Linked DNA regions of Azospirillum brasilense. The protein of the gene in region 1 interacts with the protein of each later gene in a pairwise test. Links are inferred from orthologs where the notes say so. Each region holds a gene or a part of one and is shown on either strand. Other genes may lie near its edges.

Evidence for each region.
Region 2: the proteins of D3869_RS18020 (region 1) and purT interact in binary tests that used the Escherichia coli proteins (3 or more experiments, as listed by UniProt). The link is inferred for Azospirillum brasilense from one-to-one orthologs.

The regions. Positions count from the first base shown.
Region 1 is NZ_CP032346.1:865,933-881,277, reverse strand. What follows is about bases 10,407-13,372. They hold D3869_RS18020 (polyprenyl synthetase family protein), read left to right. Parts: upstream 10,407-11,439; coding sequence 11,440-12,306; downstream 12,307-13,372. Other genes in these bases: dxs (1-deoxy-D-xylulose-5-phosphate synthase), read left to right, coding at 12,325-13,372; D3869_RS18025 (exodeoxyribonuclease VII small subunit), read left to right, coding at 11,160-11,414; D3869_RS18030 (histone deacetylase family protein), read left to right, coding at 10,407-11,002. Outside these bases: D3869_RS18105 (DUF1285 domain-containing protein), read left to right, coding at 102-686; D3869_RS18100 (CoA pyrophosphatase), read left to right, coding at 683-1,357; D3869_RS18095 (DUF6111 family protein), read left to right, coding at 1,371-1,661; D3869_RS18090 (CCA tRNA nucleotidyltransferase), read left to right, coding at 1,704-2,942; hemF (oxygen-dependent coproporphyrinogen oxidase), read right to left, coding at 2,953-3,840; D3869_RS18080 (tRNA (cytidine(34)-2'-O)-methyltransferase), read right to left, coding at 3,861-4,334; petA (ubiquinol-cytochrome c reductase iron-sulfur subunit), read left to right, coding at 4,591-5,160; D3869_RS18070 (cytochrome b), read left to right, coding at 5,190-6,458; D3869_RS18065 (cytochrome c1), read left to right, coding at 6,458-7,222; D3869_RS18060 (DUF924 family protein), read left to right, coding at 7,341-7,892; D3869_RS18055 (response regulator), read right to left, coding at 7,867-8,343; D3869_RS18050 (DUF423 domain-containing protein), read left to right, coding at 8,620-9,024; D3869_RS18045 (ArsR/SmtB family transcription factor), read right to left, coding at 9,042-9,401; D3869_RS18035 (sulfurtransferase TusA family protein), read left to right, coding at 9,677-9,904; more of D3869_RS18030, read left to right, coding at 10,073-10,406; more of dxs, read left to right, coding at 13,373-14,241; D3869_RS18010 (sensor histidine kinase), read left to right, coding at 14,519-15,345.
Region 2 is NZ_CP032348.1:609,144-624,481, forward strand. Bases 890-3,848 are described here. They hold purT (formate-dependent phosphoribosylglycinamide formyltransferase), read left to right. Parts: upstream 890-1,763; coding sequence 1,764-2,933; downstream 2,934-3,848. Other genes in these bases: D3869_RS28755 (hypothetical protein), read left to right, coding at 1,169-1,666; D3869_RS28765 (cytochrome C oxidase subunit IV family protein), read right to left, coding at 2,995-3,270; D3869_RS28770 (cytochrome c oxidase subunit 3), read right to left, coding at 3,275-3,848. Also shown: D3869_RS28750 (iron ABC transporter substrate-binding protein), read right to left, coding at 1-824; more of D3869_RS28770, read right to left, coding at 3,849-3,877; D3869_RS33310 (hypothetical protein), read right to left, coding at 4,002-4,157; D3869_RS28775 (CoA transferase), read right to left, coding at 4,251-5,456; D3869_RS28780 (glucose 1-dehydrogenase), read right to left, coding at 5,599-6,351; D3869_RS28785 (LysR family transcriptional regulator), read right to left, coding at 6,474-7,433; D3869_RS28790 (acyl-CoA dehydrogenase family protein), read right to left, coding at 7,546-9,234; D3869_RS28795 (2-oxoglutarate dehydrogenase E1 component), read right to left, coding at 9,322-12,003; D3869_RS28800 (TRAP transporter substrate-binding protein), read left to right, coding at 12,393-13,478; D3869_RS28805 (TRAP transporter small permease subunit), read left to right, coding at 13,609-14,229; D3869_RS28810 (TRAP transporter large permease), read left to right, coding at 14,399-15,338. UniProt on the Escherichia coli protein: Involved in the de novo purine biosynthesis. Catalyzes the transfer of formate to 5-phospho-ribosyl-glycinamide (GAR), producing 5-phospho-ribosyl-N-formylglycinamide (FGAR). Formate is provided by PurU via hydrolysis of 10-formyl-tetrahydrofolate.

The DNA.
Region 1 (15,345 bases):
AATCCGCCAGTCCGGACCTATGTGACGAGTATGGCGAAATTACGTTGCGCGGCCAGTTCCCTCTGTGCCCCTCAGGCTCGAAAAAGACGAGAAGGCTAGCGATGAAGGTCGGCAATGACGGGGCGAATGACAAGCGCCCAAATGAAACGCGCCCCGGTGGGATGACAGGTGAGGAAAACGTCGATAGCCTGCCCCTGACCGCAAGGGAGCAGCGGTTCGACATCCGCATCGCCCGCGACGGCACCTGGTTCCACGAGGGCGACCCGATCCGGCGGATCGAGCTGGTCAAGCTGTTCGCCACCGTCCTGCGGCGCGACGAGGCCGGCGACTTCTGGCTGGTCACCCCGGTCGAGCGCGGGCGGATCGTGGTCGAGGACACGCCCTTCGTCGCCGTGGAAATGACTGCAAGCGGAGGTGGAGACGAACAGGTCCTGTCATTCCGTACAAATTTAGACGAATGGGTTGAATGCGGGCCGGATCATCCGATCAGGGTCGTCCACAATGCTGAAAATGGCGAGCCGACGCCCTATATCCTCATAAGAAACGGGCTCGAAGCGCGAATTCTCCGGCCGGTCTACTACGAATTGGTGGACCGGGCCGACACGCGCGGCCATGATGGTGAGGCTGAGGTGGGGGTATGGAGCAAGAAGGTCTTCTTCGCGCTGGGCAGGCTGCCTGGCGGGTGAGTCTCGATGAGGTCCGCAAGCGCTTTCCGGGAAGCGCCGCCGCCGGCCTGCGCCCGGCCAAGGTGCGCGGCGACCATGATCTGAATCCCGGTTTCGAGCCGTCGCAGGGCAAGCTGCGGGAGGCCGCCGTTCTGGTGCCGCTGGTCGACCGTCCGGAGGAGCTGACGGTCATTTTCACCCAGCGCACCGCCAACCTGACCGCCCACGCCGGGCAGATCAGCTTCCCCGGCGGGCGGATGGAGAGCGACGACCGCGACCCGGAGGACACCGCCCTGCGCGAGACCGAGGAGGAGATCGGGCTGGCGCGTGACCATATCGAGGTGCTGGGGCGGCTCGACACCTATGTGACGCGCACCGGCTTCCGGGTGACTCCGGTGGTCGGGCTGGTGCGCCCGCCCTTCCAGGTGACTCCCGACCCGACCGAGGTGGCGGAAGTGTTCGAGGTGCCGCTGGCCGCCATCCTCGACCCGACCAACCCGCAGCGCCACAGCCGCGAGTTCCAGGGCGCCCAGCGTTTTTTCTACGCCTTCCCGTACCAGCAGCGCTTCATCTGGGGAGCGACGGCGGGGATGCTGGTCAACCTCTGCGACGTCCTGCGCGCTGAAGGGCTGGGCTGCGACGGCCTGGGAACCGATCGCCTGGGCGACCAGCCCGCCGGCGGTCCATCGTAAGGCGGGCGGCGCGGTGCTGCGGATCTTCCTGACGGTCATCCTGCCGCTGTTCCTGCCCACGGTCGGCTATGCCCTCTATGTGCTGGTCGTCGAGCGCCGCCGCCGCGAGGCGGAGGAGGCGCACACCCCGGCCCCCTGGTGGGCGACGGCGCCCTGGCCTTGGCTGGTCTTCGCCGGGGTGGCGGCGATGGCGGTGACCTTGGGCTCCGTCGCCCTGACCAGCGGGGTGGCGCCGCACACGCCCTACACCCCGGCCCATGTCGAAGACGGGCGGGTGGTCGGCGGCGGGCCTTCCGGCAATTGAGCGTCTCTGGCAATTGAATGCCTTGCGGGCTAGCCTGCCGCCATGACCGTCAACGCCCGCATCGCTCCCCAGCCCTGGATGACCGCGCCCGAGACGCGCGCCGTGTTCGACGCCCTGGCCGCCGGAGGGGCGGACGCCCGCTTCGTCGGCGGCTGCGTGCGCGACGCGTGGCTGGGCCGCAAGGTCAAGGACATCGACATCGCCACCCACGCCCCGCCGGAGCGGGTGATGGACTTGCTGAAGGCCGCGGGCATCGGCGCCATCCCCACCGGGATCGAGCACGGCACCATCACCGCCGTGGTCGGGAAGGCCCATTACGAGATCACCACGCTGCGCCGCGACGTCGAGACCTTCGGGCGCCACGCCCGCGTCGAGTTCACCGACGACTGGCGGGAGGACGCGGCCCGGCGCGACCTGACCATGAACGCGCTGAGCTGCACGCTGGACGGCTGCGTCTATGACCCCTTCGGGGGATTGGCGGACATGGCCGCCGGGCGGGTGCGTTTCGTCGGCGACCCGCGCCAGCGCATCGAGGAGGACGTGCTGCGCCTGCTGCGCTTCTTCCGCTTCCACGCCCATTACGGGCGCGGCGCCCCGGACGCGGCGGCGCTGGCCGCCTGCGCGGAGATGGCCCCCCGCCTGCCCACCCTGTCCGGCGAGCGGGTTCGGGGCGAGCTGTCCCGCCTGTTGGCGGCGCCCGATCCGGCGTCGGCCTGGGAGTTGATGATCCGGCTCGGCGTGATGGCCCATCTGTTGCCGGAGGCGGTGCGCACCGCACGGTTGGACGGGCTGGTCCGGTTGGAGCACGATCTGGACGAGCCGCCCGACGCGGTGCGCCGCTTCGCCGCCGTGCTGGACACCGACCGGGCGGGGGCGCTGGCCGTGGCCCAGACTCTGCGCCTGTCCAACGCCGACCGCGACCGCCTCGCCGCCCTGACCGAGCCGCCGATGGCCGTGGCGCCCTCCGACGGTTGTGTGAAGCGGCGGCAGGCGCTCTACCGGCTGGGCGACGCCGAACTGTACCGCGACCTCGTGCTGGTGGCGGCGCTGGACGCCCCCGGACCGGTGGCGCTCGACGCGGTGAAGGCGGCGCTGGCGACCGCCGAGGATCTGCCGGCCCTGGTCCTTCCCATTGCCGGGCGCGACCTGCTGGCCATGGGGATGCCGCGCGGCCCGGCGGTGGGCGCGCTGCTGAAGCAGGTCGAGGCGTGGTGGATCGCCGAGGACTTCCGTCCGGGACGAGAGGCGTGTCTGGCGGAGGCGAGGCGGCGTCTCGGGTGAAGCGCCGTCGTTACGGCCACTTCACCTCGGGCGGCATGCTCATCAATATGGCCTCGGTGTTGCCGCCGGTCTTCAGGCCGAAGGTCGTCCCGCGGTCGTAGAGCAGGTTGAACTCGACGTAGCGGCCGCGGCGGATCAGCTGGTGCTCGCGCTGCTCGGGGGTCCAAGGGCGGTTCATGTGGCGGCGGACCAGGGCGGGGAAGACCTCCAGGAAGGCCAAGCCCACGTCGCGGGTGAAAGCGAAGTCGGCCTCCCAGTTCCCGGAATCCAGGTTGTCGTAGAAGATGCCGCCGACGCCGCGCGCCTCGCCCCGGTGCGGCAGGAAGAAGTAGCGGTCGCACCACTCCTTGTAACGCGCGTAGCAGGTCGGGTCGTGGCGGTCGCAGGCGCCGCGGAAGGCGGCGTGGAAGTCGGCGGTGTCCTGCTCGTCGGGCACCATCGGGGTCAGGTCGGCGCCGCCGCCGAACCAGCCGAGGCTGGTCACGATGTGGCGCGTGTTCATGTGGGTGGCCGGCACCAGGGGCGAGCGCATGTGCGCGACGAGGCTGATCCCCGATGCCCAGAACCGCCCGTCCTCCGCGGCGCCGGGGATGTTGGCGCGGAACTCCGGGCTGAAGGTGCCGTGCACCGTGGAGACGTTGACCCCCACCTTCTCGAACACGCGGCCGCGCATCACCGACATCACGCCGCCGCCGCCCTCGCCGCCGCCATGGTCGGGGCGCTGCCAGCCCTTGCGCTCGAAGCGGCCCGGCGGCAGGTCGGAATGGGTGCCGGTCAGCTCGTCCTCGATCCGTTCGAACTCGGCGCAGATGCGGTCGCGCAGCTCGGCGAACCAGGCGCTGGCCTGGGCCTGACGGGCGGCTCTGATGTCCATGGCGTCGGCGGGGGAGGTGGTCATGGGCGGGCGTCCGGCATCGGTCAGGGCGAGGGGAGGGGCGGGGGGCTCGGCAATGCGGCCGTCTGCCGCAGCGCCTCACCCAACACCATCGCGGCACTCAGCGCAACATTCAGCGACCGGGCGGGCGGCTTCAACGGAATGACCAGACGGGCGTCGGCGGCCTCGTGCACCTCGTCGGGCACCCCGGCGCTCTCGCGCCCGACCATGATCCGGTCGTCGGGCGCGAAAGCGAAATCGGTGTAGGGAACGGCGCCGCGGGTGGTCAGCAGGACCAGCCGCCCGGCCTGCGGCAACGCCCGGTAGGCGCCCCAGGAGCTGTGCCGGACCAGGGCAAGCTGGTCGATGTAGTCCATGCCGGCCCGCCGCAGCTTGCGGTCGTCCAGAACGAAGCCGCAGGGCTCGATCAGGTCCAGCGCTACCCCGAGTCCCGCCGCCAGACGCATCAGAGTCCCGGCGTTCTGGGGAATGTCCGGTTCGAAGAGAACGAGGCGCATGAAATTCCCTTTTGGTTCAGCGAAGTCTAATGGTGCACCGCAAAGCGCGACAAGTTGTCCCGATGACAAAACCTTTTCAAGGCGTTGCCGCGACTGTATACCGCACCCCGGATACCCGGGACATACAACCCCGGTCGACGCGGCGCGCACCCACCCACCCAGTGAGCGGACATGCCCGTCAAGTCGTGATAAACACTGGTCCACGTGTCATAGGGCGCTTCGGCGCGCCGCGTATGCCTTGAGGAGATTAACGCTTATGGCTCAGACCACGCATCCGCCCGGGACGGGTGGCCACGCGGCCTCCGGCGGCGAGGGGGCTTCCCGCCGTGATTTTCTCTACCTCGCCACCGGTGCCGTGGGTGCCATTGGTGTCGCGTCGGCCGTCTGGCCGTTCATCGACAGCATGAACCCGGCCGCCGACACCCTCGCGCTGGCTTCGATCGACGTGGATCTGGCCCCGGTCCAGGAAGGCCAGGCGATCACCGTCACCTGGCGCGGCAAGCCGGTCTTCGTCCGCCACCGCACGGCGAAGGAGATCGAGGAAGCCCGCACCGTCAACCTCGGCGAGTTGCGCGACCCGGCCGCCGACGACGCCCGCGTCAAGAAGCCGGAATGGCTGATCGTCGTCGGCATCTGTACGCACTTGGGCTGCGTGCCGCTGGGCCAGAAGCCGACCGATCCGCGCGGCGACTATGACGGCTGGTTCTGCCCGTGCCACGGCTCGCACTACGACACCGCAGGGCGCATCCGCAAGGGTCCCGCCCCGGCCAACCTCGTCGTTCCGCAGTACGCTTTCACGAGCGACACCGCGGTCCGGCTCGGCTAAGCGGCCCTTAAGGTTCTGGAGACCCCAAGATGGCTCAGGCTCACGCCCCCCAGTTCAAGAATCCCGTCGTGAAGTGGATCGACAGCCGCCTGCCGATCTTCACGATGCTGGACCATGAGTACAACCAGTATCCGATGCCCCGGAACGTCAACTATCTGTGGGCGTTCGGTGCCATCGCCGGCATCATGCTGGTCATCATGATCGCCACCGGCCTCGTGCTGGCGATGCAGTATGCGGCCAACACGCACATCGCCTTCGAGTCGGTGGAGCGCATCATGCGCGACGTCAACTACGGCTGGCTGCTGCGCTACGTCCACGCCAACGGCGCGTCGATGTTCTTCATCGCCGTCTACATCCACATGTTCCGCGGTCTCTACTACGGCTCCTACAAGGCGCCGCGCGAGATCCTGTGGATCCTCGGCGTGCTGATCCTGCTGGCCATGATGGCGACCGCCTTCATGGGCTACGTGCTGCCGTGGGGCCAGATGAGCTTCTGGGGCGCCACCGTCATCACGAACCTGTTCTCGGCCTTCCCGCTGGTCGGCGACCCGATCGTGACCTGGCTGTGGGGCGGCTTCTCGGTCGACAACCCGACGCTGAACCGCTTCTTCGCGCTGCACTTCCTGCTGCCGTTCGTGCTGCTGGGCCTGGTGATCCTCCACACCGCCGCCCTGCACGTCTCCGGCTCCAACAACCCGCTGGGCATCGACGCCAAGGGCCCGCAGGACACCGTGCCGTTCAACCCGTACGTCACGATCAAGGACGGCTTCGCGGTCGTCGTGTTCCTGATCTTCTACGCGGCCTTCGTCTTCTTCGCCCCGAACTACCTCGGCCACCCGGACAACTACATCCCGGCCAACCCGCTGGTCACCCCGGCGCACATCGTTCCGGAATGGTACTTCCTGCCGTTCTACGCGATCCTGCGCGCGATCCCGGACAAGCTGGGCGGCGTGCTCGCCATGTTCGGCGCCATCGCGGTGCTGGCGGCCCTGCCGTGGCTCGACACCTCCAAGGTGCGCAGCTGCAAGTTCCGTCCGATCTACCGCCAGTTCTTCTGGATCCTGGCCATCGACGCCCTGGTCCTGGGCTACGCCGGCGCGATGCCCGCGGAAGGCGTGTGGCTGCTGGTCGCCCGCATCGGCACGGCCTACTACTTCTTCCACTTCCTGATCCTGCTGCCGCTGCTGGGCAAGCTGGAGCGTCCGCTGCCGCTTCCCGCCAGCATCTGCGAACCGGTTCTGAAGGGCGGTGGCCGTGTTGCCGCCGGCGCCCACGCCAAGCCCATGGAGAAGGCATAATGCGCTCTCTGAAGTCTGCCATCCTCTCCGCGGCCGTCGCCCTGGGTCTGGCCGGCGCCGCGCAGGCGTCGGAAGCGGTGCACATTCCCAAGCAGGAGTGGTCGCACAGCGGCGTGTTCGGCACCATCGACAAGGCCTCGGCGCAGCGCGGCTTCCAGATCTACAAGGAAGTCTGCTCGACCTGCCACTCGGCCAAGCTGGTCCCGATCCGCACCCTCGCCGGCATCGGCTTCAGCGAGGACGAGCTGAAGGCGATCGCCGCCGGCTATGAGGTCCAGGCCGGTCCGAACGACGCGGGCGAGATGTTCATGCGTCCGGGCATCCCGGCCGACCGCTTCCCGTCGCCGTTCCCCAACGACAACGCCGCCCGCGCCGCCAACAACGGCGCCCTGCCGCCGGACCTGTCGCTGATGGCGAAGGCCCGCGTCGGCGGCGAGGACTATCTCTACGCCTTCCTGACCGGCTTCGAGGAGAACCCGCCGGAAGGCGTGACCCTGATGCCGGGCATGAACTACAACAAGTACTTCCCGGGCCATCAGGTGGGCATGCCCAACATCCTGATGCCGGACGGGGTGACCTACGCCGACGGCACCCCGGCGACGGTGCAGCAGCAGGCCCACGACATCAGCACCTTCCTGACCTTCATCGCCGAGCCGCACATGGACGCGCGCAAGCAGATGGGCGTGAAGGTGATCCTGTTCCTGATCGTGCTGGCCGGCCTGATGTACGCCACCAAGCGCAAGCTGTGGAGCACCCTGCACTGAGCCGCGTCCCGGCCCGGTGTGGATGATTAAGACTGGACAGGGCGCCTTCGGGCGCCCTGTTCTTTTTTTGGCCGAGGTTCTTTTAACGACGACCCATGTCCAGGCGAAGGTGGTGCAGATGACCGACAGGCTGATCGACGAGATCGTGGATTTCTGGTTCGACGAGGCGATGAAGCCCTACTGGTTCCGCCAGTCCGACAGTTTCGACCGGACGGTGCGCGACACGCTGCTTCCCCATCACGAAGCGGCGGCGGCGGGCCTCTACGATCACTGGCTGGAGGATGTGGACGGCTGCCTGGCGCTCTGCGTCCTGCTGGACCAGGTGCCGCGCAACGTCTTCCGCGGTTCGCCGCGGGCCTTCGCGACCGACGGCAAGGCGCTGGCGGTGGCCCGCCATGTGGTGGAGCAGGGCTACGACCTGGAATGCACCGAGGATGAGCGGATCTTCCTCTATCTGCCGTTCGAGCATCAGGAGGACATGGACTGCCAGGAGCTGTCCTGCACCCTGTTCCGGGAACGGGTCAGCGATCCGGAAGTCGTGGATTACGCGGAGCGCCACCGCGCGGTCATCGCGCGCTTCGGCCGCTTCCCCCACCGCAACGCCGTCCTCGGCCGCGAGACGACGCCGGAGGAGGCGGAGTTCCTCAAGGAGCCGGGCTCGTCCTTCTGACGGTCTCACCCTCCGAAGACCCGGGTTCCAGCCAGCGCCTCAGGGCCGCCAGAAGCTCGGGGCGGCGGACCGGCTTGGGCACGTAATCGTTCATCCCGGCGAACACGCAGCGGTCGCGGTCCTCGGCGAAGCCGTGGGCGGTGACCGCGATGATCGGAACCGCGGCGCGCGGGCCGGTCATCGCCCGGATCGCCAGGGTCGCGGCGATCCCGTCCACCTCGGGCATGGCGACGTCCATCAGCACGGCGTCGTAGGGAGCCTCCGCCGTGGCGACGGAGGCGACGGCCTCCGCTCCGCCGTCCGCGGTGTCGACCGTGAAGCCGACCTTGCGCATCAGCGCCGCGGTCAGCAGACGGTTGGTCGGGCTGTCGTCCACCACCAGCAGACGCCCGCCGCGGGCCATCGCCCAGGCGATCAGCCGGTCCTCCTCGCGCGACAGCGGTGTGCTCACGCCCTCCGGCCCGGCGCGTGGCACGGGCTCGGCCTGGGACGTGTCTTGCGGCTGTCGGTGCAGAATGATGTGGTTCACGACGAGCCTTTGGCATTTTGCAAATCAATTTGCGCCGAACCGCCGCAGACTCCCGGTTTCCCGAGGGGGTAGGATGGCTGGCCTGCCCGTGCTAAGCAAAGGATGGGCCAGTTGGTTTCGAGATCGAACTTTTCCCGTCCCCCACAATGGGAGTGCGGCGGGAATGCCAGCGTGGAAAGGCCAGCGTGGAGGGGAACGATGGGACTGGTTGATCGGCTGTGGGTCGCCTTCGCGGCCCTGAACGGCGCCGTCGCGGTGGGAGCCGGGGCCTATGCCAGCCACGGGTTGGCCGGCGATCCGCGCGGGCAGGAGCTGTTCCGGCTGGCCGGGCAATACCAGATGTGGCACGCGCTGGCCCTGGTCGCCCTGGTCGCGCTGCTGCGCACCGCCGACGGCCCTGCGCGTCTGGCGCTGCGCCTGTCAGGGTGGCTGTTCGTGGCGGGAATCCTGCTTTTCAGCGGCACGCTCTACGCGACCGCGACCAGCGGCCCGCTGCCCTTCGCCATGACGGCCCCCACGGGCGGCAGCGCCTTCATCCTGGGCTGGCTGGTCCTGGCCCTGGCGGTTCTTCTGTTCGGGCGGCGCTTCTTCGGACGGGCCTGAAACCGGACAGGACCGCGTCAGGCCGGGGCGCTGCTGGTTTCCTCGGCGGAGGTGGGGGACCCCTCGTCCTTCTTGCGGGCGACGGGCGCGCAGAACAGCTCATGGAGAGTCGCCATGATGGTTTGCGCCTCGTGCCCGTTCAGCGAGTAATAAATGTTCTGGGCGGCGCGCCGCGTCCGCACCAGCTTGTCGCGGCGCAGGCGGGCCAGATGCTGGGACAGCGCCGACTGGCTGAGGTCGACCAACTCCTCCAGTTCGCCGACCGATTTCTCGCCCTCGGTCAGGTAGCACAGGATGAGCAGGCGGCGCTCGTTGCTCATGGCCTTGAGCAGCGTGCTGGCCCGCCGTGCGTTGCTCTGCAAATCGGCAATGTTCATGAAACGACCGTTTCTGTCGGCGCCAAGCAACAGCGAACCGTTGCGCCCAATCCCTGCGCCGCAGCACCGCCGTTTATCGTTCGTGTTCAATCATATGGAAGAGTGTACTGCGCTGTCTACCCGTGGATGTCCCGTAGTCGAAAGAATGTTCCCCGTTTCGCGAAAGCACCGTTCAATGGGGCAGCACCGTTCAACGGGTTGATGGCGCGCGGGCCGCCGTTCTAGACTCGCCGCCTCGAATCGTTGCGGCGGTGACCGAAGGAGTTCAAGGAACGATGGCCGACCAGACGCTCGACGCCAAGGGGCTGCAATGCCCGCTGCCGGTGCTGCGCGCGCGCAAGGTGCTGAAGACGGTGCCGCCCGGATCGACGCTGACCGTCGAGGCGACCGACCCCGGCGCGCCCAAGGATTTCGCCGCCTTCTGCGAGGCCACCGGCAACCGGCTGGCCTCCAGCGTCGAGGAGGGCGGCGTCTACCGCTTCGTGATCGAGCGTTGCGCCTGACCGCGCCGAAGGGCGGGATGGCTTGCACGTCCTCCGCGCAAAAGGGGTGCCGGCGGCGGTTGGGGGATGTGACGATAAGCCCCGCAATCATCCTGTACTTTCATTAGCGATCCAGGAAGAATGGACGCAGGGAAATGCCTCGAACACGAACGAAAAAGACAGAAAAGCATGTTCACCACCCTGTTCACCCACGCCGCCTGCCTGGACCACGACACAGGGCTGGGCCATCCGGAGTGCGCCGACCGGCTTCGTGCGGTGCTGGCGTCGCTTGAGACCGAAGAATTCTATATGCTCGAACGGCAGGAGGCGCCGCTCGCCACCCTCGAACAGCTCTCCCGCGCGCACCCGCGGGAGCATGTCGAGCGCATCCTGGCCCTGGTGCCGGAGCAGGAGCACGCGGGCATCGACGCCGACACGGTGATGTCCCCCGGTTCAGGCGAGGCCGCGCTGCGCGCCGCCGGCGCGGTGGTCGCGGCGGTGGACGCGGTGGCGTCGGGCCATTCGCGCAACGCCTTCTGCGCCGTGCGCCCGCCGGGGCACCATGCCGAGCATGACAAGGCCATGGGCTTCTGCCTGTTCAACAACGCCGCGGTCGGCGCCTACCACGCGCGGGCGGCGCATGGGCTGCAGCGGGTTGCCGTGATGGATTTCGACGTGCACCACGGCAACGGAACGCAGGACATCTTCCAGCGCGACCCCGACATGCTCTATTGCTCGACCCACCAGTCGCCGCTCTATCCCGGCACGGGCGACGCGGGTGAGAAGGGCGAGTACGGCAACTGCGTCAACGCGCCGCTCGCCGCCATGTCCGGCTCGCCGGAATTCCGCCACGCGATGACCCACATCATCCTGCCGGCCATCGACCATTTCAAACCGGACCTGCTGATCATCTCCGCCGGGTTCGACGCCCATTCGCGCGACCCGCTGGCCGGGCTTCACCTGACCGACGACGACTTCGCCTGGGCCACCCGCAAGCTGGGCGATCTGGCCCGCACCCATTGCGGCGCCCGCATCGTGTCGGTGCTGGAAGGCGGATACAATCTGCGCGCCCTCGCCTCCGCCACCGCGGCGCATGTGCGCGAATTGATGTACTGCTGAGCTTTCCGAATTCTTCCGGCCGATTCTTCCGGCTAGGCCCGTGGTGGGAGCGTGATACGCCCGCCGCGGGCCTTGCGCATTTGGGGGCTGAGCCATAATTTCGGTTTTCGGTCCCATCGCGGGCACCCCATCGTATGGATCATTGGCCGGATGGATCATGGCTGACCTCGCTAACATTCCCCCCGACATCGCCGCCCTCAGCTTCGAGGACGCGCTGGCCGAGCTTGAGCGCATCGTGCGCCAGCTCGAGGACGGGCGCGGCAAGCTCGACGACGCAATCTCCTCCTACGAGCGCGGCACCGCGCTGAAGCGGCATTGCGAGGCGAAGCTGCGCGAGGCCCAGGCCAAGATCGACCGCATCACCGTTGCCGCCGACGGCACCCTCGGCACCGAACCCGCCCGGATCGACTGACGTGCAGACCGACCTCAAGACAGCCATGGCCGACATGGCCGCCGATGTGGAGCGTGCGATCCTGCACCTCCTGCCGACCACCGATCTCCCCGAATCGCGTGTGCTGGAGGCGATGCGCTACGGCTGCCTGAACGGCGGTAAGCGGCTGCGTCCCTTCCTGGTTTGCCAGTCGGCGGCGCTGTTCGGCGTCAATCCGGACTGCGCGCTGCGGGTGGCCGTGGCGGTGGAGTTCGTCCACAGCTACTCGCTGGTCCACGATGACCTGCCGGCGATGGACGACAGCGACCTGCGCCGCGGCAAGCCGACCGTGCACCACAAGTTCGACGAGGCGACCGCGATCCTGGCCGGCGACGGGCTGCTGACCTACGCCTTCGAGGTGCTGGCCGACCCGGCGACCCACGAGGACCCCAACGTGCGCTGCCAGCTCGTGGCGGCGCTCGCCAAGGCGGCCGGACCGCACGGCATGGTCGGCGGCCAGATGCTCGACCTGATCGCCGAGCATGAGAGCTTCGACCTCGGCACCACGACGCGGCTCCAGCGCATGAAGACCGGCGACATGATCGCCTTCTCCTGCGAGGCCGGCGGCATCCTGGGCAAGGCCCCGCCGCCGCAGCGCCTCGCGCTGCGCGCCTACGCCCACGACCTCGGGCTGGCCTTCCAGATCGTCGACGACCTGCTGGATGTGGAGGGCACGGAGGCGGAGACCGGCAAGTCGGTCGGGCGCGACGCCGAGGCCGGAAAGGCGACCTTCGTGTCCATCCTCGGGCGGGACCGCGCCCGCTCGCAGGCCGCCATGCTGGCCGTCCAGGCCAAGGCGCACCTGGAGATCTTCGACGGGCGCGCCGATATCCTCAAAGCGGTCGCCGACTTCGTCGTCGCGCGGCGGACCTGAACGGAGGACGTTTCCAACGTGACCCCCAACGACAAGACGCCGCTTCTCGACCTCGTCCGCACCCCCGCCGACCTGCGCGCGCTCAAGCCCGAGCAGCTCAGGCAGGTGGCCGACGAGCTGCGGACGGAGACCATCAGCGCGGTGTCGGTGACCGGCGGTCATCTGGGCGCCGGGCTGGGGGTGGTCGAACTGACCGTCGCCCTGCATTACGTGTTCCAGACCCCGGCCGACCGGCTGATCTGGGACGTCGGGCACCAGTGCTACCCGCACAAGATCCTGACCGGGCGCCGCGACCGCATCCGCACGCTGCGCACCGGCGGCGGCCTGTCGGGTTTCACCAACCGGTCGGAGAGCGAATACGACCCGTTCGGCGCCGGTCACAGCTCCACCTCGATCTCCGCCGGGCTGGGCATGGCGGTGGCGCGTGACCAGCTGGGCCGCGACAACCATGTGGTCGCCGTGATCGGCGACGGCGCGATGAGCGCCGGCATGGCCTATGAGGCGATGAACAACGCCGGCTCGGCGAACAGCAAGCTGATCGTCATCCTCAACGACAACGACATGTCCATCGCCCCGCCGGTCGGCGCGATGAGCGCGTACCTGTCGCGGCTGATTTCCTCCAAGCCCTACCTCAGCCTGCGCCATCTGGCCAAGGACATCGCGGAGCAGTTGCCGCGGCCGCTGCGCACGGCGGCGCGGCGGGCGGAGGAGTACGCCCGCGGCATGGTCACCGGCGGCACGCTGTTCGAGGAGATGGGCTTCTACTACATCGGCCCGATCGACGGGCACAATCTGGACCACCTGCTGCCGGTCCTGCAGAACGTCCGCGACGCCGAGGACGACAAGCCCGTCCTGATCCACGTCGTCACCAAGAAGGGCAAGGGCTACGGCCCCGCCGAGGCGTCGGCCGACAAGCTGCACGCGGTCGCCAAGTTCGACGTCGTCACCGGCGCCCAGTCCAAGCCCAAGTCCAACGCCCCGACCTACACCCGCGTCTTCGCCAACGCCCTGATCGCCGAGGCCGAGCGCGACTCCCGCGTTCTCGGCATCACCGCGGCCATGCCCTCGGGCACCGGGCTCGACCTGTTCGGCCAGCGCTTCCCCGACCGCTGCTTCGACGTCGGCATCGCCGAGCAGCACGCCGTGACCTTCGCCGCCGGGTTGGCGACGGAGGGCTTCAAGCCCTTCTGCGCGATCTATTCGACCTTCCTGCAGCGCGCCTATGACCAGGTGGTGCATGACGTGGTGCTGCAGCGCCTGCCGGTGCGTTTCGCGCTCGACCGCGCCGGTCTGGTCGGGGCGGACGGGGCGACCCACGCCGGGGCCTTCGACGTCGCCTATCTCGGCTGTCTGCCCGACATCGTGCTGATGGCGGCGGCGGACGAGCTGGAGCTGATGCACATGGTGGCGACCAGCGCTGCCATCGACGACCGCGCCTCGGCGCTGCGCTACCCGCGCGGCGAGGGGGTGGGGCTGGAGCTGCCGGAGCGCGGCGAGGTGCTGCCCATCGGCAAGGGCCGCATCCTTCAGGAAGGCACCAAGGTGGCGATCCTCAGCTACGGCACGCGTCTGGCCGAGGCGCGCAAGGCGGCGGCGGAGCTGGGCGCGCGCGGGCTGTCGACGACGGTGGCCGACGCGCGCTTCGCCAAGCCTCTGGACGAGGAGCTGGTGCGCCGTCTGGCGCTGGAGCATGAGGTGCTGATCACCATCGAGGAGGGTTCGGTCGGCGGCTTCGGCAGCTTCGTGCTGCAGCATCTGGCGATGGCCGGGCTGTTGGACGGCGGGTTGAAGATCCGTCCGATGGTCCTGCCCGACCGCTTCCTCGACCATGACAGCCCGGCCAAGCAGTATGAGGAGGCCGGTCTCGCCGCCCGCCACATCGTCGCCACCGCCTTGCAGGCGCTGGGGATCGAGGCGGCGGCGGTGCGGGCCTGACGGCGGAAGAAAGCGTCGCCGTCCGGTGTTGTCTCCGGCCCTGGACGAAGGAGCTAATGCCATTAGCCTAAGGTCAGGCAGGGCGCTTTCGCTGGTGCGGCTGGGACTGCTGTCTTACAATTCGCAAACAATAGATAATTAACGTATCCGGCGGGACTGGGTGTTGTCGAACATGCCTCAGGTGTTTGCAGCGGATGCTGGGCGCGCATCCGACGAAAACGGTGCTTCGGCTCAGGACGGTCCGGGGATGTTCCGGTCCATCGTTGAGTCGTCATCGATGCCCACCGCCGTGATCGACGGTGCGTCCTTTCGTTGTCTTTACGCCAACGCCACCATGCGCGCCCTCGGTCTGGAATCGGGGCATTTGCTGGCGGACCGGTTCCCGGAAGCCACCGCCGAGCGCATCGCCGGGGTGCTGGGCAGCGGCGAGGGTGTCCGTCTGCGGATCACCGGGCCGGACGAGGTGTCCTGGAGCCTGGATCTGTCCGCCCTGGACGGCGGGCCGTCGCTGCTGGTCACCCTGCGCCCCGCCGAATCCGAGTCGACCGAGACCGCCCATCACCACGCGCGGGAGGTCAGCCACAGGGTCAAGAACACCCTTCAGCTGGTCTCCAGCCTGCTCACGCTCCAGACCCTGTCGGCCAAGGACCCGGACATGCGCCGCGCCTTCCAGGAGGCGTGCAGCCGCATCGGCACGGTGACCCAGGCCCACCAGCGCGTCCACGCCGCCACCCGCGGCAGCCTTGTCGATTTCGGGGCTTATCTGAGCGACGCCTGCCGGGAGATGGAAAGCCACTTCGCGGTGGGCGGGCCGGAACGGCGCATCGCCGTGACGGTGGAACAGGCGATGCTGCCGGTGGATTCGGTGATTCCTCTGGCCCTCATCGTCAACGAACTGGTCGGCAACGCCACCAGATACGCCTACGTGGCGGGCAGCCCGGGGGACATCGAGGTCAGCCTCCTTCCGCGCGAGGAGGGTGGGCGGCGCCTGACCGTCGCCGATCATGGGCGCGGCCTGCCGCCGGGGTTCGAGGTCGCTCGGGCCGACTCGCTGGGCATGAAGGTGGCGCGGGCCTTCGCCGGTCAATTGAAGGGAAAGCTGCG
Region 2 (15,338 bases), on another replicon or contig:
CGCACCGCCTTCACCCCTTGCCACAGCGGGTCGGTCCACACGCTCTCGTAGAAGCCGCGGTCGATGGTGACGATGGCGTCCGGCTGCCAAGCCAGGACCTGCTCCATCGAGACGTTGACCAACCCGCCGTTGCCGAGGTTTTCCGCCGCGACGTTGCGCACCCCGGCGACGTCCAGCGCCTCGACGTTGATCGAGCCGCGGATGCCGGTCTGCAGCCCGCGCGGGCCGCGCGCCATATAGACCTTCAGCCGCTTGCCCTCCGGCACGTCGTCGAAGCGGCGGCGCACGTCGTTCAGCGTCCGCTCGGCGTAGCGGGCCAGCTCCTCCCCCCGCTCCGCCACGCCCATCAGCGCACCGAGCGTGCGGAAGGTGCGCGCGGAGTCGGCGAGATGCCCGTCGATCAGCAGGGTCGGTACCCGCGTCTGCTCCTGCACCCGGTCGGCCAGCGAGACGAAGGTCGGGGCGGTGCTGCCGACATCGACGACGACGTCCGGCTTCGCAGCGACCACGGTTTCCAGGTTGACGGTGTTGCCGCGCCCGGTCAGCCGCCCCAGTTCCGGCAGATCGGCGTAGCGGTCGGGGAGGAAGGGCCGCTCCGGCGGGCTGATCGCCCGCGTCCAGCCCAGCAGTTTCTCGGGCGCCAGCATGTAGACGACGACGGAGGCCGGAGGCCCGGCGGGGAACACGCGCTCCACCCGGTCCGGCACGGTGACGCGGCGCCCCGAGGAGTCGGTGACCATCCGCTCCGCCGCCGCCGGCCCGGCCAGCAGGGCGAGCAGCAGCCCGGCCCCCGCGCCCGCCATCCATCCGTGTCTGCCCGCCATGCCGATCCTGCTTCTTCCGTAGCCGCCCCTCCAAAGCATGGGGTCTGAGCCCGCCACCGTCCATACGACAATCGCCTTTGAATCCCCTCTCCCGTCCCGGGAGAGGGAAGGGGCCCGCGCAAAGCGCGGGAAGGGTGAGGGTCCCGGCAATCGGCAAGCGCCTTGATCCTCGGCTGTACCCTCACCCGCCCGCTTCGCGGGCACCCTCTCCCGAGGCGGGAGAGGGATATTGCCTAGGGACAAGCGCGCCAAGCCGCCCGCGAAGGTCACGCTTTGGCCACGGGCGGCTTCCCCATCCGAACGGATAGGGTGCCGCGGTCCGTCCACAAAACCCGTGCCGCTCCATGACCGCGTCTCCGCTCCGCCGCGTTGCCCTCGCCACCGCCGCCCTGCTCGCGCTGTCCGGCTGCGCCGGGTTCGGTTCGGCGGTCACGGGAGTGACCACGGCGGGCGTGGCGGCGACGGTCGGTTCGGCCACCGGCAACCCGGTGCTGGGCATCATCGCCGGCGCCGGGGCCAGCTACGGCATCGACCAGGGCGTGAAATACGCGGAGCGGCGGATCACCGACAACGTCCACAACGCCGTCGCCCGCGCCGCCGGTCCGCTCGCCGTCGGGCAGGCGGCGACCTGGACGGTGGAGGAGAAGCTGCCGCTGAGCGGCAAGACCGGCACGGTGCAGGTGGCCCGCGGCTTCGGCGAGGCGATCCCCTGCAAGGACGTGGTCTTCACGCTCGACGACGCGCCCGACTTCAACGTCACCACCATCTGCCGGGCCAAGGACGGCCAGTGGCGCTGGGCGCTGGCCGAACCCGCCACCCGGCGCTGGGGCAGCCTGCAATAGCGCCCGGTCCATGCGGCGTACGCATGCGTTCGGCCATGTACGCACGGCCCGCGTTGGGGTAAAGCTCCGCGGGCGTCTGCGTCACGGGAGTCCGCGCATGTTCACGGCCAAAATCCTTCTTCTCGGCTCGGGCGAACTCGGGAAGGAGTTCGTCATCGCCGCCAAGCGTCTCGACTGCGAGGTCATCGCCTGCGACAGCTACGCCAACGCCCCAGCGATGCAGGTCGCCGACGCGGCGGAGGTCTTCTCCATGCTCGACGCGGACGCCCTGCGCGCGGCCATCGCCAAGCACACGCCGGACTTCATCGTGCCGGAGGTCGAGGCCATCCGCACCGAGGTGCTGCACGAGTTCGAGGACGCCGGGCTGACCGTCGTCCCCTCCGCCCGCGCCGCCACCATGACGATGAACCGCGACCGCATCCGCGAGGTCGCCGCGGTGGAGCTGGGCCTGCGCACCTCAAAGTACCGCTACGCCGAAAGCCTGGAGGAGGTGATCGCCGGGGCGGAGCACACCGGCCTGCCCTGCGTCATCAAGCCGGTCATGTCCTCCTCCGGAAAGGGGCAGAGCACCGTCCGGACCGCCGACGAGCTTGAGGCCGCCTGGACCTACGCCGTCGCCAACATGCGCGGCGACCGCCGGAAGGTCATCGTCGAGGAGTTCGTGCCCTTCGAGTACGAGATCACCCTGCTGACCGTCCGCACCCGCGAGGGCATCCTGTTCTGCGAGCCGATCGGCCACCGGCAGGAGCGCGGCGACTATCAGGAATCCTGGCAGCCGGTGCCAATGCCCGCGGCGCTGCTGGACGACGCCAAGGACATGGCGGCGAAGGTCGTGGACAATCTCGGCGGCTACGGCATCTTCGGCGTCGAGTTCTTCGTCACCAAGGACGAGGTCGTCTTCTCCGAGCTATCGCCGCGCCCGCACGACACCGGCATGGTGACCCTGCTGTCGCAGAACCTGTCGGAGTTCGACCTGCACGCGCGCGCCATCCTGGGCCTGCCGATCCCGGCGATCCATGTCCGCGGCCCGGCCGCCTCCGCCGTCATCCTGGCCGACCGCGAGGCCGAGCGCTTCGCCATCGAGGGTCTGGCCGACGCCATGCGCGTGGGCAGCCCGGAGCATGACGTGGACGTCCGCCTGTTCGGCAAGCCGACGACCCGCAAGAACCGCCGCATGGGCGTGGCGCTCGCCGCCGGCACCGACACCGACGACGCGCGCGAGCGCGCGCTGAAGGCCGCTTCGGCGGTCAGCATCCGCTACGAGTGATGTTGCGGAGCCGGGCGCGACCGTCGATCTCCGACGGCGCGACCCGGCTGCGAACCGCCTCTCAGCGCAGAGCCGCGCCGATCATCGGATAGAGAACGTAGATCCCGAAGAGCGCCACCCACAGCAGGGTGAGGAGAACCCGGAATCCCGCCCGCCATCCGCCGTCCGCACGGCGAAGGTCCAGATACTGGGTGAGAATCCGGTCGGCCTTGAGGTTGGCCGCGGCGAGGACGAGTCCGACCCCGAGCGGGCCGAGACCGCCGGTTCCATGCCCGGCCCACATCGAGACGGCGGTGAGCAGCATCAGCACCATCCAGGTGCGTGTCAGGATCGCCATCGCCTCACCTCAGCAGATAGACGATGGGGTAGAGCAGCACCCAGATCAGGTCCACCATGTGCCAGAAGGCGGCCCCGGTCTCCAGGTTCTCCAGGCTGTCCCACCACGTGACGATGCCCAGGATGACGATCCCCGCGGCGACGTGCATCGCGTGGAAGCCGGTCAGCAGATAATAGAGCTGGAAGAAGCTGTTGGTCTCCAGCGTGAGGCCCCGGCCGATCTTGTCGCCGTATTCGACCGCCTTGATGGCGAGGAACAGGCCGCCGAGGGCCATCGCGCCGAGCATCGCCACCCTGTGGGAGCGGCCCGAGCCCCGGCGCCGCACGGCGACGGCGACCAGCCAGCCGCTTGTCACCAGGACCATGGTGTTCACGCCGCCGAGCAGACGGTCCAACTGCCCCTGCGACGCGTCGAAGGTCGCCGGGTCGAGGGCGCGCGCCACCGCGAAGCCGATGAACATCGCCCCGAAGGCCGCCAGCTCCCCCAGGATGAGAATCCACATCATGGGGTTGCCGGGCAGGCTGGAGAGGGGTCCCCAATCGGCGGCCTCCCCGTCCGCAGCTTCCTCCGCAGCGACCACCGTCGTCGGCGCGGCCGTTTCCGTCATGTCCGCTGTCCTTCCGGAAGTGATGACCGGAAGGGACCATGACGCGGGCCAGTGGCGCCGTCTTTGCCCGGGGGCAAACTCGCGGCGGGTTGCCGATCAGCTGGCGCTGATCATTTGGCGCCGGTCACTGATAGCCGCCCTTTTCCGCGCGCTCCCGCGCGGCGTCCTCCTGGGCTTTGGTCATTTCGTCCTTGGTCGCCGCCGGCTGGTCCTCGGGCTTGCCCGCCGCGCGGTCGTTCTCGGCTTGCGGTTGGGAGTCGGTGTTGCGGTTGTCGCCCATCGCGTCATCCTCCGGCATGAGGCGGACCGCTGCGGCCCGCCGTAAGCCTCACCAACACCCCCAGGCACCGGTCGTCTCGCCCCGCTCACGGGATCAGGCGACGATGCCGGCGTCGTGCAGGCGGCCGATCTCGGCGGACGGCAGGCCGAGCAGGTCGGCCAGCACCGCGTCGGTGTCCTGCCCCAGCACGGGCGCCGGCCGGTGGTCGGTGCGCTCACCCAGGCCGGGGAAGCCGAGGGGCGAGCCGGGGACCAGCAGCGGCCCGACCTCCGGCTGCTCGACCTCGCGGAACAGCGGGTTGGCGGTGGAGCAGCGCGCGTCCTCCGCCACCAGCTGGCCGAAATCCCGGTACGGCCCCCACAGCACCCCCGCCCCGGCAAAGGCGCTCTCGACCTCGGACAGGGTGCGGGCGGCGAACCAGGGGGCGAGCACGGCGGAGATGGCGTCGCGCGCCACGAAGCGCCCGCCCTCGTCGTTCATGTCCACGTCCATCAGCGGGCCGATCATCGCCAGCCGCTCGGTCAGCCCGGTCGCCTTGCCCAGCGCCTTCCACTGACGGTTGGAGATGGCGACGACCATCGCCCGCCGGCCGTCGGCGGTGGCGAAGTCGCGCCCATAGGCGCCGTAGAGATCGTTGCCCATCGGCGGCCGCACGGCGCCGTTCACCCGGACGTCGGCGAGGTAGCCAAGGTTGCCGACCGTTGCCAGCATCACATCGGCCAGCGCCACCGTCACCTCCTGCCCGCGCCCGGTGCGGCGGCGGTGCCGCTCCGCCGCCAGCAGGCCGGTGGCCAGATAGAGGCCGGCGGCGACGTCCCAGGCCGGCAGCACATGGTTCACCGGCTCGCCGCCGCGGCCGGTCGCCATCGGGAAGCCGCTGGCGCAGTTGACGGTGTAATCGACCGCCGCCGACCCGTCCGGGTTGCCGGTCAGCCGCAGCATGATCAGGTCGTCGCGCTTGGCCGACAGCGCCTCGTAGCCCATCCAGCCGCTGGCCGGCAGGTTGGTCAGCAGGAAGCCCGCGTTCTCGCCCGAGGCGGTGATGATCGCCTGGGCGATCTCCCGCCCCTCTGGCCGGTCGAGCGCCAGCGTCACCGACCGTTTCGCCTTGTTCAGCGCGGTCCAGTAGAGGCTGGTGCCGTTCGGCGCCACCGGCCAGCGCCGGTAGTCGATGTTGCCGCCGATGGGGTCGATGCGGATCACCTCCGCGCCCAGCTGGGCCAGCGTCATGCCGCCCAGCGGGGCGGCGATGAAGGCCGACACCTCGACGACGCGCAGATCGGAGAGAAGCGAGGACATGGGAGTCTCGATCCAGATGGAAACAACGTGGTGGACGGGTGCCCCCACCCCGACCCTCCCCCGCTTCGCAGGGGAGGGGACCATTCTCCCTCCCCTGCGAGAGCGGGGGAGGGTCGGGGTGGGGGCTAACGGACGACGCGCCTTACACGCAGCGCCCGCCGTCGATCTCCAGCACCACGCCGGTCAGGAAAGCCGCCTCGTCCGACGCGAGGTAGAGGGCGGCGTTGGCGACGTCGGTCGGCTGGCCCAGGCGGCCCAGCGGCACGATGCCCATCATGCGCGCCCGCTTCTCCGGCGTGTCGCCGCCCATAAAGGTGGCAAGCAGCGGCGTCTCGGTGGCGACCGGGGCGAGCGCGCAGACGCGGATGTTGTCGGGCGCCAACTCCAGCGCCAGCGACTTGGTGATGTTGTGCACGGCACCCTTGGTCGCGTTGTACCAGACCAGGCCCGGACGCGGCCGCAGGCCGGCGGTGGAGCCGAGATTCAGGATCACGCCGGACTTCTGCGCCCGCATGGTCGCGACGACCGCCTTGGAATAGAGGTAGATCGACTTGACGTTCAGCGCGAAGACGCGGTCGAACTCCTCCTCCGTCACGTTCTCGAAGGGGCCGTTGGCGTGGGTGGAGCCGGCGTTGTTGACCAGGATGTCCAGCCGCCCGAACTTCTCGACGGTGGCGGCGATGGTCATCTCGACATCGGCCATGCGGGTCACGTTGGCGGCGATGCCGATGGCGGACTCGCCCAGCCGTTCCGCGACCGCCTTGGCGGCATCGCCGTTGATGTCCACGACCGCCACGCGGCCGCCCTCGCGCACGAAGGTCTCGGCCATCGCGAGGCCCAGCCCCTGCGCCGCACCGGTGATCAGGGCGACCTTGCCGTCCAGACGCTTCGTCATTCTTGTTTCCTCCCCAAGGGATTATGTGGTGTTGGGGAGGCTATCCGCGCCGCACCGGCCGTGCTATGGACCATCCGTCATAGCTGCTATCAGCCCGCACAGCCGTGTTGCGCGACAGCGCATCAGGGGGCGCTGTTCTCTCCGGCGCTGCCGGGGGCGACGACCTTGCCCTTCAGCACGCCGTTGGCGACGCATTTCGCCACCTCGGCGTGGATCAGCCGCAGCAGGGCGCGCGTCGCCTTCGACACCGGCTGGTGCAGCGGCGTCGCGGTGACGAGCATGGCGTGCATGTCCTTCGAGCTGATTTCGCGGGCGATCAGCCGGCCCTGGCGCACCTCGCGGTGGACGGCGCCGAAGGGCAGGATGGTCGAGCCCATGCCCTCCTCCACCAGCTGCTTGATGGCGGTGACGGAATCGATCTCCATGTCGACCTGGAGGTCGATGTCGGCCCGCCGCACCGCCGCGTCGACCACCCGGCGCAGGCCATTCTCCAGCCCCGGCAGGACGAAGCGCAGGCCGCCCAGAGTCTCCACCTCGACCGGCCCGTCGTCGTCGGCCACCGCGTCCTTGGCGGGCTGGACGAGCAGCAGATTCTCGACGAGCAGCGGCGAGGACAGCATGCTGCGCCCGCGCCGGGCGTCGTAGAGCACGGCGAGGTCGAGCCGCCCGCCCTCGACCCACTCCAGCAGCGTGCCGCTGAACACCTCGTGGATGCGCAGCGTGGCGTCGGGGTAGTTCTCGTGGAAGCGGCGGGCCAGCGGCGCCCCCAGCGTGGCGCAGATCGACGGGGGGAGGCCCAGAGTGACCGACCCGGTCAGCCGTTCCGACTGGTCCTGGATCTCCTCCTTGATCTCCGACAGCGCGCCCAGCAGATGGCGCACCACGTCGTAGAGCTTGCGCCCCTGCTGGGTCAGCGAGACGCCGCGGCCATGGCGGTAGAACAGGCTGGTGCGCAGCTCGTGCTCCAGCTTCTGGACCTGCCGGCTGAGCGCCGGCTGGGTGATGCCAAGCTTGACCGACGCCTTGGAAAAGCTGCCAAGGTCGGCCACCTGAACAAAGTAGCGCAGTTCCAGAAGTTCCATCGCGGGACAGGTCTCGTCGTTCGGCCTCCGGGTCGGATAGCGAATACGCCGGTATGACACAAGCGGAGTCCTGACAGGTCAGTCCTGCCCGGCCCTCCGCCGTGTCTCGCGATCAATTGCGCCGGGTGAGCAGACCACGCGCCACAACCTGGGCCTGGATTTCCGCCGCCCCTTCGAAAATATTCAGAATACGGGCGTCGCACAGCACACGGCTGATCGGATACTCGACCGCGTAGCCGTTGCCGCCGTGGATCTGCACCGCGTTGTCGGCGTTCGACCAGGCGACGCGCGCCGCCAGCAGCTTGGCCATGCCGGCCTCGATGTCGCACCGGCGGTCGCTGTCCTTCTCCCGCGCGGCAAAATAGGTGAGCTGGCGGGCAATCATCGTCTCCACGGCCATCCAGGCGATCTTGCCGGCCACCCGCGGGAAGGCGGCGAGCGGGCGGCCGAACTGGAGGCGCTCCTGGGCGTAGCGCAGACCAAGCTCCATCGCGTTCTGCGCCACGCCGACGGCGCGGGCGGCGGTCTGCACGCGGGCGGATTCGAAGGTCGCCATCAGCTGCTTGAAGCCCTGGCCCTCGACGCCGCCCAGCAGGTTTTCGCGCGGCACCGCGAAGCCGTCGAAGCCGATCTCGTACTCCTTCATGCCCCGATAGCCGAGAACCGGGATCTCGCCGCCGCTCATGCCCTCGGCTGGGAAGGGGTCGGCCTCGGTGCCGCGCGGCTTCTCGGCCAGCAGCATCGACAGGCCGCGGTAGCCGGGGGCGTCCGGATCGGTGCGCACCAGCAGGGTCATCAGGTCGGAGCGGCTGCCGTGGGTGATCCAGGTCTTCGCCCCGGTGACGCGGTAGGTGTCGCCGTCCAGCACGGCGCGGGTGCGCAGACTGCCCAGGTCGGAGCCGGTGTTGGGCTCGGTGAAGACGGCGGTCGGCAGGATCTCGCCGGACGCGAGGCGCGGCAGCCAGCGCGCCCGCTGCTCGGCGGTGCCGCCCAGGCGGATCAGCTCGGCGGCGATCTCCGCGCGGGTGCCCAGCGAGCCGACGCCGATGTAGCCGCGCGACAGCTCCTCCGTCACCACGCACATGGCGAGCTTGCCCATGCCGAGCCCGCCGTCTTCCTCCGGCACGGTCAGGCCGAAGACGCCCATCTCGGCCATCTGTTCGACGACCGGCATCGGGATCAGCTCGTCCTTCAGGTGCCACTCGTGGGCGTGCGGCTCCACCACGTCGGCGACGAAGCGGCGGAACTGCTCACGCACCATGTCGAGCGCCTCGTCCTCCAGCGCCGCCTCGCCGAAGCCGCCGCCGTGCAGCGCGTCGGCCAGCAGCTCGGCGATGCGCAGCCGCAGGGTGGAGGCGTTGCCGGCGGCGATCAGCCGATGCACCGCGCCGGTGCGGAAGGCCGCCCGCTCCGCGTCGTCCAGCCCGAAATCGGCGGGGCGGACGATCTCGCCCTGGCTCATCGCCAGACCGCCGTCAAGCTGGGCCAGATACTCGCCGAAGGCAGCCTGGAGCATGCAGGCCTCCAGCTCGCCCAGCCGGCCGGCGCGGTCCAGCCGCTCCGCCCAGCCCTGCATCTGGCGCAGCGCCTCGGCGTAGGTCGCCACCCAGGCGAAGCCGTGCGCCGCCACCTGATGGCGGTCGAGCGCCGCCGCATCGACGCGCCCGTCCGGCGCCACCAGCGCGGCGACGCCGCGCTCGGCGGCCTCGGCCAGCCGCGCCACCGCGTCGAGCGCCGCCGCCGTGGTGGACAGCAGGTCGGGCAGCGGAACCGGGCCGTTGGAGGTTGGGGTGGACGACATGGCGCGTTTCCTCGGTTCTTGTTGTTCGGTTCAGTCCATACATCCGGCCCTCTCCCCTCCGAGGAGAGGGATTCCAGGGCCGGGGCGTCAGTCCGCCGCGATCGTCTCGCGGGGCGGGAGGGACGCGGCGATCCCGGCGAAGGCCTGCTCAACGAGCCGGCGCTGGTCGGCCTCGTGGTCGCCGTGGAAGCTGCCGGCGGGGGACGCCGCCTCGTCGCGGGCCACGCAGGCGACGCGCGGTTCGGCGCAGCCGGCGGCGGCGCGCAACGCCTCCAGACGGCGGTCCAGATAGGTCCAGGCGCCGAGATTGCACGGCTCCTCCTGCACCCAGACGCAGGACGCGCCCGGCCAGCGGCGGAACAGCGCCGACAGCGCGGCGTCGGGCAGAGGATACAGCATTTCCAGCCGGACCACCGCCACACCGTCGGCACCGGTTTCCGGCCCGCGCTCGGCCCGCTCGCGCTCCAGCTCGTAGGCCAGCTTGCCGCTGCACAGCAGGATGCGCTCGACCCGCGCCCCGGCGGTGGCGATCACCGGCTGGAAGGCGGTGCCCGGCGCGAGTTCGGCCAGCGTCGACACGGCGGCGGGCAGGCGCAGCAGCGTCTTCGGGCTCAGCACCACCAGCGGCTTGCGGTCGCGGCGCAGCATCTGCCGGCGCAGCAGGTGGAAGTAGTTGGCCGGGGTGGAAGGATGGGCGACGCGGATGTTGTCGCGCGCCGCCATCTGCAGGAAGCGCTCCGGCCGGGCGGAGGAGTGTTCCGGCCCCTGCCCTTCCAGCCCATGCGGCAGCAGGATGACGAGGCCGGAGGGCTGGCGCCATTTGTCCTCGGCGCTGACGATGAACTGGTCGATCATGATCTGCGCGCCGTTGGCGAAATCGCCGAACTGCGCCTCCCAGATCACCAGCGCGTCGGGCCGCTCCAAGCTGTAACCGTACTCGAAGCCGAGAACGGCGTATTCCGACAGCGGGCTGTTGACCACGTCGAACCGCGCCTGCTCCATCCCCAGATGGTTCAGGCTGACATGGCGGCGCCCCGTGACGGTGTCGGTCAGCGCGAAATGGCGGTGCGAGAAGGCGCCTCGCACCACGTCCTGGCCGGTCAGCCGCACCGGCGTCCCCTCGGCCAGCAGCGTGGCGAAGGCCAGCGCCTCGCCGGTCGCCCAGTCCAGCGGCTCCTCGGCGCGGCGGCGGATGACGCGCTCCACCTTGCGGTCCACGGCAAGCCCGTCGGGAATGGCGGCCAGCGCCGCCAGCAGCCCGCGCAGCCGGTCGTCGGCGATGCCGGTGTCCGGTTCGGCGGGAAGCGTGCCGGCCGGGGCGAAGGGCGCCCAGCGCCCGCCGGGGAAGCCGTCGTGGTTCGGCCGGTGGTCGGAGGCCGCGGCCAGCGCCTCCTGGAAGCGGGTCTTGTGCCCGGCGGCCAGCGCCTCCGCCTCCTCGGGGCCGACCAGCCCGTCGGCGGCCAGCCGCTGCGCGTAGAGGGCGCGGGCCGGCGGGTGGGCGTCGATCGCCTTGTAGTCGAGCGGTTGGGTGAAGCGCGGCTCGTCGATCTCGTTGTGGCCGTTGCGGCGGTAGCCGACGAGGTCGATCACCGCGTCGCGCCCGTGCGCCTGCCGGAAGGCCACGGCGAGGTCGGCGGCGCGCAGCGCGGCGTCGGGATCATCGGCGTTGACGTGCAGGATGGGGCTGTCCACCGCCTTCCACAGGCCGGTGCAGTGGAGCGAGGTCCGCGCCTCCTCCCGCTCGGTGGTGAAGCCGATCTGGTTGTTGACGATGACGTGGATGGTGCCGGCCACGGTGAAGCCTGGAACGCCGGACAGTTGCAGCGCCTCCGTCACGCTGCCCTGGCCGATCACGCTGGCGTCGGTGTGCAGCAGCACGCAGAGCACCCGCTTGGCGTCGCCGCCCTGCGACCGTTCCAGGTCCTGGCGCGCCCGCGCGCGGCCGAGCGTGACCGGGTTGATCGCCTCCAGGTGCGACGGGTTGGGCGACAGGGTCAGGGCCAGCGACCGCTCGCCGAAGGACAGGGTGCTCTCCACCCCCATGTGATAGGGCACGTCGGCGGGAACCGGCGGGTCGGCCAGGAAGGGGTGCATGCCCTTGATGCCGGCGAACAGCTCGACCAGCGGCTTGCCCAGCGCGTTGGCCATCAGGCTGAGCCGGCCGCGGTGCATGGTCCCGACCTGCACCTCGGTGACGCCCGCCGCCGCCGCCGCCGCGAGGATGCGGTCGAGCAGCGGGATCAGCGTCTCCATGCCCTCCGCCCCGAAGCGCTTCTTGGTCGGGTAGCGGACGCCAAGCAACCGCTCGAACTCCTCCGCCGCGGTCAGCAGCGCCAGCGCGCGGCGGCGCGCCTCGGCGGGCGGAGCGGTCTCCGCCCCCTCATAGGCGTCGCGCAGCCAGGAGCGCAGAGCCGGATCGTCGATGTGCGCGGTCTCCAGCGTCAGCGTGCCCTGGTAGAGCCGGCGCAGGCGCGCGGTCTGGGCGTCCTCGGACGCGGAAGATTCGAGGGGCGCAGAGCGGCCCAGCGGGTCGAGCGCGGCGGCGGCGTGGCCGCGCTGGCGGATCTCCTCCTGCCGCAGCGGAACCGTCGGATCGCCGGCCGGACCACCTGACGGTGCTCCGGCGGGAACGGCGCCCAGCTCGTCCAGGATCTGGAAGACGGCGCGCCAGCTCACGTCCACCGACGCGGGGTCCTCGCGGAAGCGTTCCTGCAACGCTTCGAGATAGGCGGCTCCGGCGGCGTTGAGCGGAGAGGACAGCCTAGACATGGCGCACACCGTTCATGCGATTGAACATCCGTCGGTTTGATGGCGGTCGGAGACCAGTTGCCCCCAGCTTATCGACCCATCGCGCGGTGCGGAGCGCATGGCGTGCCTGTAGCAGATATTCATTGCGGGCATAGCAAACCGTCCGCGCCCGCACCGGTTGGGGCGGGCCGCCGCGGGTTTCGGGTGAAACCGTTCGTACCGCTGATGGCTTGCCGCGCTTATGGCTGATATGCCGGCAAAACGCATTCCGCTGTCCGGCCGCCTGATCCACTGTCAGGGTCACCACACCCTCCCCGGCCACCCACCGGGGACCAAGCGTCCTCGGACCAGCATCGCGTCGTCCGGGCAACAAAAATCTCGGCCACAAAAATCTCGGGAGGAATATCCACATGAAGCGCCGTCAATTCTTCAAGGGTGCCGCCGTCGTTGCCGGCGCCTCCACCCTCGCCGCCCCGGCCATCGCCCAGTCGGAGCCGACGATCCGCTGGCGCTGCGTGTCCAGCTTCCCGAAGAACATCGAGGTTCTCTACGGCAGCGCCGAGGTGATGGCGAAGAACATCGCCGAGGCCACGGACGGCAAGTTCCAGATCCAGGTCTTCGCCGCCGGCGAACTGGTGCCGGCGCTGCAGGCGCTCGACGCCGCCAGCAACGACACGGTGGAGATGGCCCACACCGCGTCCTACTACTATGTGGGCAAGGACCCGAGCTTCGCGTTCGGCTGCTGCCTGCCCTTCGGCCTGAACACCCGCCAGCAGAACGCCTGGTTCTACCACGGCGAGGGCGGCAAGCTGCTGGAGGAGTTCTACGCCGGCCACAACCTGAAGGCGCTCGCCGGCGGCAACACCGGCTCCCAGATGGGCGGCTGGTTCCGCAAGGAGATCAAGAATGCGGAAGACCTCAAGGGGCTGAAGTTCCGCATCTCCGGCCTCGGCGGCCAGATCCTGTCCAAGCTGGGCGTCGTGCCGCAGCAGGTCAGCGGCGGCGACATCTACCCGGCGCTGGAGCGCGGCACCATCGACGCCGCCGAGTTCAATGGCCCCTACGACGACGAGAAGCTCGGCCTCTACAAGATCGCGCCGAACTATTATTACCCGGGCTGGTGGGACGGCACCTCGCTCCAGCACTTCTTCATCAACACGAACCGCTGGAACAGCCTGCCCAAACATTACCAGGCGGCGCTGACCTCGGCGGCGGCGCTGGCCAACGTCGACAGCGTGGCGCGCTACGACGTGCTGAACCCGGCGGCGCTGAAGCGCGTGGTGGAGAAGGGCGCCAAGCTGCGCGCCTTCCCGCAGGACGTGCTGCAGGCCAGCCACAAGGCGGCCATGGAGCTTTACGACGAGCTGTCGGACAAGAACCCGACCTTCAAGAAGTTCTACGAGAGCTACCGCCGCTTCCAGACGGATTCGAACCTGTGGAACCAGGCGTCGGAATACGCCTACGACAGCGCCGTCCTCCGCCTCGCCCGGCGCTGATCCGGCACGTCCTCAACCATGACCGGGGAGCGGGGCCGCCGCTCTCCGGCCGTGGCATCGTCGCGTTTCGCGCGACCGGCTTTTTCGGGAGGGCCTGCCCACCATGCCGAGCCCCAACGCTTCCCCCTTCATGACGGCCCTGGTCGGGGCCTGCCGGCTGGTCGACGCGGTCACCGCGCGGCTGGGCAAGGCGATATCCTGGCTGATCGTGCTGGCGATCCTGGTGTCGGCCGTCAACGCGGTCGTCCGCAAGATGTTCGACGTCAGCTCGAATTCCTGGCTCGAACTGCAATGGGTGCTGTTCGCCGCCGTGTTCCTGCTGTGCTCCCCCTGGACGCTGAAGGAGGACGAGCACATTCGCATCGACATCGTGAACGCGCAGCTCGGCAAGCGCGCCCGCGACACCATCGACCTGTTCGGCCATCTGACCTTCCTGCTGCCCTTCAGCTTCGTGATGCTGGTCACCTCCTGGCCCTTCGCCATCGCCTCCTACATGATCGAGGAGCAGTCGATGAACGCCGGCGGCCTGCCGCAATGGCCGGCGAAGATGCTGATTCCGCTGGGATTCACCGTGCTGTTCATCCAGGGCCTGTCCGAGCTGGCCAAGCGCGCCGCGATCATGTCCGGCCATCTGGAGGACGACCAGCAGCGGGCCGGCGGCCATCAGGCGGCGGCCGAGGCCGAGGCGGAACGGCTGCTGGCGGCCGAACGCGAGCGCACCACCCACCCCGACACCCTTCCCAGCCGGTGACCGCGCGATGAGCACGACCTCCCCCACCCCTTCGCCGCGCGCCGTCCGGCTGTCCGTCATCTCCCTGGTGCTGCTGGCGGTGGTTGCCGTGGCGCTCTACGTGCTGCCGGTGCCCGGCGCCGCGGCGCTGGCCGAACAGGACGGCTGGCGCGGCTGGTTCGGCCACAACATGGCGCCGATCATGTTCGCCACGCTGGTCGGCATGCTGCTGCTCGGCTATCCGGTGGCCTTCGCGCTGGCCGCCAACGGGCTGCTGTTCGGCCTGATCGGCATCGAGATCGGGCTGTTCCGCCCCGACCTGTTCCAGGCGCTGCCCGAGCGCGTCTACGGCACGATGAACAACGACGTGCTGCTGGCCGTGCCCTTCTTCACCTTCATGGGTCTGGTGCTGGAGCGGTCCGGCATGGCCGAGGATCTGCTCGACACCATCGGGCAGCTCTTCGGCTCGATCCGCGGCGGTCTGGCCTACGCCGTCATCTTCGTCGGCGCGCTGCTCGCCGCGACGACCGGCGTTGTGGCCGCCTCGGTGATCTCGATGGGCCTGATCTCGTTGCCGATCATGCTGCGCTACGGCTACGACCGCCGTCTGGCGTCGGGCGTCATCGCGGCGTCGGGCACGCTGGCCCAGATCATCCCGCCGTCGCTGGTGCTGATCGTCATGGCCGACCAGCTCGGCCGCTCGGTCGGCGACATGTACGAGGCCGCCTTCGTCCCCGGCCTGCTGCTCGCCGGCCTCTACGCCCTCTACGTCTTCGTCGTCTCGATGATCTGGCCCAAGGCCGCCCCCGGCCTGCCGCCGGAGGCCATCGCCCACCGCGAGCCGAACGGCGCGCGCGGCGTCTGGCAGCTCGGCCTGCTGGCCCTGTTCTCGGGCACGGTCGCCACCTGGGTGATGGGCCGCACCGACGTGAAGTCGGGCGCCGACTACGTCGTGCTGCTGCTCTCGGTGGCGGTGCTGGTCGCCTTCCTGGCAGCCGCCTTCAACCGCGGCTTCGGCGCGCAGCGCCTCGTCCTGCAGACCGTCGCCACGGCGGCGCTTACCGCGGCGGCGGCGTGGCTGACGGTCAACGAGTGGACCACCCTGGCCCTGATCGGCGATTCCATCGCGG